Regions from separate parts of the Shewanella sp. 10N.286.48.B5 genome, predicted to be linked through region 1. Evidence: predicted binding sites of a transcription regulator. Region 1 holds the regulator's gene; the other holds the start of a gene.
The links. The regulator FliA, encoded in region 1, starts transcription of late flagellar genes. The targets are predictions, from matches to a motif close to CTAAAGNTNNNNNNNNNNNNGCCGATA.
Positions count from the first base shown of each region.

Region 2: a site for FliA is predicted at 1,570-1,596, ahead of BCU57_RS04350 (flagellar protein MotY). Genes of this name have one in related genera too.

Region 1 is NZ_MCVG02000001.1:473,387-477,606, reverse strand. Features, by position in the region: gene BCU57_RS02070 (chemotaxis protein CheW) at 1-762, opposite strand, end outside; gene BCU57_RS02065 (protein phosphatase CheZ) at 779-1,516, opposite strand; gene cheY (chemotaxis response regulator CheY) at 1,531-1,914, opposite strand; gene BCU57_RS02055 (RNA polymerase sigma factor FliA) at 1,956-2,675, opposite strand; gene BCU57_RS02050 (MinD/ParA family protein) at 2,668-3,549, opposite strand; gene flhF (flagellar biosynthesis protein FlhF) at 3,554-4,220, opposite strand, start outside.
Region 2 is NZ_MCVG02000001.1:1,004,110-1,008,329, reverse strand. Features, by position in the region: partial or broken gene BCU57_RS04355 (prolyl oligopeptidase family serine peptidase) at 1-30, opposite strand, end outside; gene BCU57_RS04350 (flagellar protein MotY) at 668-1,537, opposite strand; gene rnt (ribonuclease T) at 1,677-2,384, shown strand; gene BCU57_RS04340 (peroxiredoxin) at 2,508-3,113, opposite strand; gene BCU57_RS04335 (Na+/H+ antiporter family protein) at 3,524-4,220, shown strand, end outside.

The sequences.
Region 1 (4,220 bases):
CGCGGCTTTAAAACTACCAGCGCCGTGCAATTCATCCAGTAAGGCTTCAAACTCATCATCACTGATTTCATCACTGGCAACAGCAGTGTCACCATTAGCGACTGAAGCACTCGAGGTATCATCAATAAGGTCTTTTGTTGAATTAGAGGTAGGACTGTTTCCTGCGCCATGAAGTGCATCGAGTAAGGCTTCAAATTCACTCTCGTCGATATCATCAATAGAGCCCACTGATGCTTCAGAGTCTTCAGCAATCGGCTCAACTTCAGCTAAAGTCTCTTCAATTAAAGTCTCTTCAATTAAAGCCTCTTCAATTAAAGCCTCTTCAGCAATTAACGCGTCTTCGGGCGTGCTGGCAAGCTCTGAGGCTAATGGCGCTCCAGAACTTAACAGCTTTAAACGAGCTAATAAGTCGGCGTCGGCATCATCTTGTGGCTGACCTTGCTGGGTCTGTGCAAACATCGAATTAATCGCATCAACAGCTTGCAAAATGATGTCCATCAATTCGGCATTTACTTGACGCTTACCCGTTCGCAGTAAGTCAAAGGTATTTTCAGCTTCGTGGCACACATCGACCATAGGGCCTAAGCTCAAAAAGCCTGCGCCACCTTTTACAGTATGAAAACCTCTAAAAATCGCATTCAGTAAATCAGCATCATCAGGATTATTTTCAAGAGCGACGAGTTGCTCTTGTAGAAGCTCTAAAATTTCACCAGCTTCAATCAAAAAGTCCTGGAGTATCTCTTCATCAACATCAAAAGACATTAAATTTGACTCCTAATTAGAAACCCAGACTTGATAGCAGATCATCCACTTCATCTTGGCCAGTCACCACGTCTTCGCGGGTGTCAGCATTTAAGATAGGGCCTTCTGCTTCAATTTTATTATCATCAATGACTCGATCCGAGTCGGCTGCATTTTCGCCAAAGATTGTCAGCATAGACACTAAACTGCTTTCAACTTCGATGACTAAGTCAATAACTCGGCGGATCATTTGGCCAGTCAAATCTTGAAAATCTTGCGCCATCAATATTTGATTGAGCAGTTCTCTTAGTCGATTTGAATCATGTTCGCTATGGGACATGATATGTTGAACGTCATGACACAAGGACTTAAATTCCACTAAGGAAATGTCCCTACGCATCAATTTGTCCCACATTGGCGTGACCGATTGAATGTTATTTATTATTGTATCGGCCAAAGGTAAACATTCTTCAACTGCATCCATGGTTTTATTTGCAGCTTGCTCTGTCATATCAATGACAAAGTTGAGTCTTTCTTTTGCATCGGGTATTTCATGGTTAGCAAGTTCAACCAGACGGGTATCCAATTGAAAGTCATTTAGTGAACTGTGTAACTGACGGGTCAGCTTGCCAACTTCATCAAACAGTTCACGTTGTATTGGCACTGACAGGTCACGAATGACCGCATCAGCTTGCTCTTGTTGTCCATCTTCAAGCAATTTAACAAGTTGCTGGGCTTGCTCAAGATCTATGAGCCCTGATATTGCTGCCTGCATAACTTATCCTTTGCTTAGGCTAAACGTTCAAAGATTTTATCGAGTTTTTCTTTTAACGTTGCTGCGGTAAAAGGTTTAACCACATAGCCATTAACGCCAGCTTGCGCTGCGGCAATAATTTGTTCACGTTTTGCTTCTGCTGTTACCATTAATACTGGCAAGTGTTTTAATGAATCGTCAGCTCTAATGGCTTTTAACAAATCAATCCCTTGCATACCCGGCATATTCCAATCGGTTACGACAAAGTCAAAATCGCTTTTTTGTAACATCGGTAGTGCGGTATTGCCATCATCTGCTTCTTGAGTATTATTAAATCCCAAGTCTCGCAACAAGTTCTTTATGATACGTCTCATTGTTGAAAAATCATCAACAATCAGTATCTTCATATTCTTGTCCAAGGTTTCCTCCGGTGAGCTTAATTCGTTGCTCTTATTAGTAATTATACCTGTGTCCAATGCTTGAGTTTGCCTTTGAGACGCAGCATTGCCTGACTTAAAATCTGGCTAACACGCGACTCGCTGACCTCAAGAACGGCACCGATTTCTTTTAAATTTAACGCTTCGTCATAATATAGCGACAAAACTAGCGCATCTCTTTCGGGTAATGTGGTAATTGCTTGTGCTAATGCCGATTTAAACTGCACTTCGGCTAAAGAATCAAAACTTTCATCCTCAGTTAATTCATCAGACACAATCACATCTTCTGAAACACCTAAGTCTTCAATCCCAATAACTTTTCCTACTGAAACATCGTTTAAAATATGGTGATACTCCTCAAGAGATATTTCCAATTTTTCTGCGATTTCAGTATCTCTGGCATCACGACCTAATTCTTGACCCAGTTCATCGATAACTTGTGCAACACGGCGTTGGTTACGATGTACCGAGCGCGGCACCCAATCACCACGGCGAATTTCGTCGATCATCGAACCACGAATTCGGATCCCAGCAAAGGTTTCAAATTTGGCGCCTTTAGAGCCATCAAACTTTGATGATGCTTCCAGCAGCCCCATCATCCCAGCTTGCAATAAGTCATCAAGTTGTACCGATGCTGGCAGCCTTGCCAACATATGATGTGCAATTCTTTTTACCAGCGGTGCATACTGTTCAACAATTGAGGTTTTATTATCAAACTGAGTATACGCGGCGGCTTTATTCACTCGGTGTATCCTCTTTTACTTCTTTGCGCTGAACAAGACGTTCAACAAAGAACTCTAGATGACCACCAGGCTGCTGTGGCACAGGCCAGCTCATAATTTTATTGGCTAAACCGTGGTAAGCAATGGCTGCTGGTGATTTTGGAAATGCTTCCACAACCAACTTCTGCTTACGTACTGATTTACGTAAATTTTCATCAAATGGCACTGTCGCAACAAGCTCTAAAGCCACATCTAAAAATCTATCGGTTACTTTACTTAACTTGGCGAATAACTCCATGCCTTCTCGCAAACTGCGCACCATATTTGCCACAATTTTGAAGCGGAACACACCGTGCTCACGACTTAATATTTTGATCAGGGCATAGGCATCGGTTATTGATGTCGGTTCATCACAAACTACAATCAATACATCTTGTGAGGCACGGGAAAAACTCAGCACCATATCAGAGATACCCGCTGCGGTATCAACGATTAAAATATCAAACTGGGTTTTCATATCGCTAAAGGCACGAATTAATCCAACATGTTGCGCTTGGGTCAATTCCACCATCGCTTGAGTGCCTGATGTGGCAGGTACAATACCAATGCCTTTCGGGCCTCGAACAATAATGTCGTCTAATTCTGCTTCGCCAGATAATACGTGAGATAAGTTTTTCTCAGCTCGAATACCTAACATCACATCAACGTTGGCGAGTCCTAAATCGGCATCGAGTACTAAAACCCGTTTGCCTTTCTCAGCAAGTGCTACCGCGGTATTAATCGACACACTGGTTTTACCCACGCCGCCTTTACCACCGCTGACTGCAATTACTTTTACTTTATCGTTATTTGGTTGATTCATCATACGTAAACCACTTGCTTGATCTCGGGTCATATCTTTACTCGAATGCATAGGCCATGTCATTTGACCACGCAGTGTCAGGTGACGTTTGAGGTTTTGTTTCGTTAAGTGCTGCTAACGCTTGTCTTGCTAATGAAAGCGTATCGGCAACCTGCATATCTTCTGGAACACGTTGCCCATCAGTAACATAACTTAGTGGCAACCCATTTTGGATTAATACACTTAATGCGCCAGCAATAGATACTGACTCATCTAATTTTGTCAGTATACACCCAGATAACGGGATTCTTTTAAAATGTTCTACGGCATCGAGTAACACTCTTCGTTGAGAGGTTGCCGACATCACCAAATAACTACGAATGGGTATTCTGGTGTTTGCCATCAAATCATCTAACTGCTGATAAAGGCGTAAATCTCGTTGCCCCATACCCGCAGTGTCAATCAATACTAACTTACGATTCTTAAACTGATAAAGAATTTGTTCTAATTCAGTTAAATCATGTGCTTGTTTAACTGGACAGCCCATTATTTTGCCATAAGTTGCCAATTGCTCAAAGGCTCCAATACGATAATGATCTGTGGTAATTAACGCAACTTGTTCTGGGCCATGATGAGCGGCAAATCTGGCAGCAATTTTAGCCAATGAAGTGGTTTTGCCGACACCAGTTGGACCGACAAATGCGACTACGCCACCAGTGCGCACA
Region 2 (4,220 bases), 530 kb from region 1:
ACCCTGTAATAAGGGCATTTTTATTATCATTTTAAGCAACCTTCTTTTGCATTGTGGCTTCATGCCTGAAAGTAATATACCTCAAAATATAATTATTGCGAAAATCTGTATTTATTTAGGGATTACAAGACTATTTCATAGGCTTATCACAAGATAATTTCGAATAAAAATAATTAGCCAGGTACTTTAATTGAATAACTTAACAATTGATTATCATCCAATACCGCACACTTTCGACTAAATATGCACGCCAGATGATTATTCATTTACTTATAGCGCTATTACTTCATAAATGGGTGCTTAAACGCTAAAGCTCAACCTAAAGTCACATTAGTTTTTTTAATGCGAAGTCGAAATTTTTCTAGTTTGTCAGCTTAGAGCAAAGTCTCTAATATACGCCTTGTTTTCAGGACATAGCTTATTAAGTTGACATAGCTTACTGAGTTATAGAAAACCAAGAACTTCTAGTTGATGTATCCCAATACCTCAACTTATCCCTGGTTCTTATGCTTGACTTCCTTCCTTGAATTTGTGAATACAAATTGTTTGCCCGCTTACTTTAAGCGGGTATTTTTTTGCCTATTTTTCGAGAATAATACAGAAATAGTAGAGACAAAAAAGGCCTAATCACCCGACTAAGCCAATTAGAAAATTTATCATCTGTAGGTTAAATCGTTTTAGAAATTTTAATCACTACTCGACGGTTACGATCTCTTTCTTCAGAGAGTTGATTCGATGCAACATGGCGTCTTTCACCGTGACCGGTTTTATGGATTCTGCTTTGCTCAATGCCACTGGCAACTAATAAATCAGCCACAGAATCGGCCCGTCTATCCGATACCCTTTGGTTAACCGAACGCCCACCATAACTATCGGTATAAGCGTCAACAAACACTAGCTCAACATCAGAGTCATAAGATAAGTATTCCTGCACTCGGTTTAATTGAAGCTTAGAGAAACGGGTTAATGCGGTGCCGCCTGCTTCATAGTTAAGTACAGTAAATGCGATATCGTCAAAACTATAAGGTAATAGCGTAGCCAAACAAGAACGGAATTGACGATATTCACCACCAAAATTAGCTGCTGATAACCCTACCGCGACTTTATCAGTGCGGTTATACCAATCAGCATAATAAAAAGTCGGCTGCATGCCTTTACTTAATTCAGTCAGCATCGACCAAGCTGCTTTACGTGGCACTTCACCGTTAAACTGCTTATGGTAAGTTAAGGTGGTGATCTCTTTTGCATTAACGCCTGGGCGCCATTGGGGCGCTTTACTTATCAGTTGCGCCTCGGTGATTTGATCGGGTTTATTCCACATATCAAGACTAAAGTTCAAATTTAAGTCTTTACCAGCACGACTAGTGAAAATAGCTTTGCCGTATGCAGGGATGTCATGTTCAAGCCGACACTCTATCGGGCTATTTTCGCTTAGGCGCCACATAGAGTCATCAAGAGACGCAACATATTGTTGTAAATCAGCTTGTGCTGAAGATACAAAACAAAAACTGCTTACTAAAAGTAATTTACGCCACATAAAAACATCCCGATTGCTGATCACATATTTTTTATCGGCAGTATTTAATTTTCCTTTAGCAGAATTATTCGCCGATCAAACATGACACCGAGGCGCAGTTTTAGCATAATAGCCGCCAGAATGAAGAATGAGGTTTTTAATGAGCGATATCTGCGACGCAAACAAATTCAAACACCGCTTTAGAGGTTACTTCCCTGTAGTTATCGATGTCGAGACTGCGGGATTTAATGCTGCAACTGATGCGTTGCTAGAAATAGCTGTCACCACCCTTAAAATGAATGATGATGGCGTAATCGAATTGGATAAAACCATTCACTTTCATATCGAGCCTTTTGAAGGTGCCAATCTTGAACCAGAAGCCTTAGCATTTAATGGGATTGATCCAACCAATCCATTACGTGGTGCTATTGACGAAAAACAAGCATTTCTAGAAATATTCAAGATGGTTAAAAAAGCGCAAAAAGCTGCTGACTGTCATCGCTGTATTATCGTTGCCCATAATGCAGCATTTGATATTGGCTTTGTAAATAAAGCCATTGAGCGAAATGATTTAAAACGGTCGCCATTCCACCCTTTTGCGACCTTTGACACCGCAACTCTTGCAGGTCTTGCTATTGGTCATACGGTATTAGCCAAAGCCTGTAAAATGGCCGGCATTGATTTTGATAATAAAGAAGCGCATTCCGCCTTATATGATACTGAACGTACTGCTGAACTTTTTTGCTATATCGTCAATCGATGGAAAGCGTTAGGTGGCTGGCCTATGCCAGTTGCAGAAGACACTGAAGATTCTTCTGCAGAGCTTGATACCAGTGCTGTGACTGCGATAACACCTACAGCTCAGTAGTCATGCATGTTAGCTGTTTGCAAAAATATAACAGCTTTAAAAAAGAGAAACTGTGGACTAATTAAGTCCCAATAACAAAAAAGCTGCCATTGGCAGCTTTTTTAGATCTAACTAGCTAATAACTTAAAGCTGGTCAGAATTATCTTTTAAGTAAGAAGCAACACCTTCAGTGGTTGCAGTCATACCCTTGTCGCCTTTTTCCCAACCAGCAGGACAAACTTCACCGTGCTCTTCGTGGAATTGTAATGCATCGATCATACGTAGCATTTCATCAACGTTACGACCTAGTGGCAGATCGTTAACAACTTGATGGCGGACTTGACCTTCTTTGTCGATTAAGAAAGACGCACGGAAAGCAACACCAGCTTCTGGATGCTCAACATCGTAAGCTTTACAGATTTCATGCTTAACGTCAGCAACTAACGTGTAGTTAACTTCACCAATACCGCCTTTATCTACTGAAGTATTTCTCCAAGCGTTGTGTGAGAACTGAGAGTCAATTGAAACACCAATAACTTCAACACCGCGTTTAGTGAATTCTTCAATACGGTGATCAAATGCGATCAACTCAGAAGGACACACGAAAGTGAAATCAAGTGGGTAAAAGAAAACAACAGCTTGCTTACCTTTAATAGCAGTCGCTAGGTTGAAGCTATCAACGATTTCACCAGTACCAAGAACCGCAGCGGCAGTAAAATCTGGGGCCGGACGGCCTACTAATACGCTCATTTTATATCTCCATCTATGGATTGAAAAAAATTTAAAACAATGCCTGTTAATCTGGATGGCATTATACCCGAACTGCAGCAATATGCGAGATAGCTCGCATTAATGCATACCTAAATAGATATATTGTTCTCATATTTGAGCTATACCTTACCCGTTATTGATAAAAGAGATAAGCCCTTTATGCTGAAAAGTATTTCAGCTGCTGATAAATGCTCCATATTAAAAAGATTCTGTGACATGAAGAATAAAAATAACATCCTCACAAGCCTTGTTACAAGAATCATAAACCCCAATCACAAGCAGGCAAAACATTTAAACTCGTTAGAGATAAACTGGACATGTATACCTATACAGATAAGAATAAGCTCAGAATAATTATCTAAAACACAACTCAATAAGAATTAATTAATATGAATGCCGTCGTAATTGCTGTCACCTTAATGCTCGCATTAAGTCTTATGCGTGTGAATGTTGTCATCGCGCTCACCATTAGTGCCCTCGCGGCTGGCCTATTTGGTGGATTAGATATACATCAAACCATCACCGCTTTTAATAATGGTCTCGGTGGCGGAGCACAAATTGCGTTAAGTTATGCACTTTTAGGTGCCTTTGCTGCTGCGCTATCACACTCAGGTTTAACCACGCTCATTTCCCACAACATCATTAAAAAAGTGGGAAAAGAACCAAACAGCACCAATACCTTAGTGGTTCGTTGGTTGATCTTAGCGTCAATATTAATCATGGCCATTAGCTCGCAAAATATTTTGCCTATTCATATCGCCTTTATTCCCATTTTAATTCCGCCACTATTACATGTATTAAGTAAGCTCAACATTGATCGCCGCTTAGTGGCTTGTATCATCACTTTTGGCTTAGTTACCACCTACATGATTTTACCCATTGGTTTTGGTGGTATTTTCTTAAATGACATCTTGTTAGCTAATTTAAACAATAACGGCCTTGGCGCTGTTAAAGAGCAAATTCCAATGGCAATGATGCTACCCGCTCTTGGAATGATCACTGGCTTATTAATAGCGGTATTTATCACTTACCGTAAACCACGCCAGTATGAAATTAAAGATGTCGAGTCCACAGAAAAAATAGTGA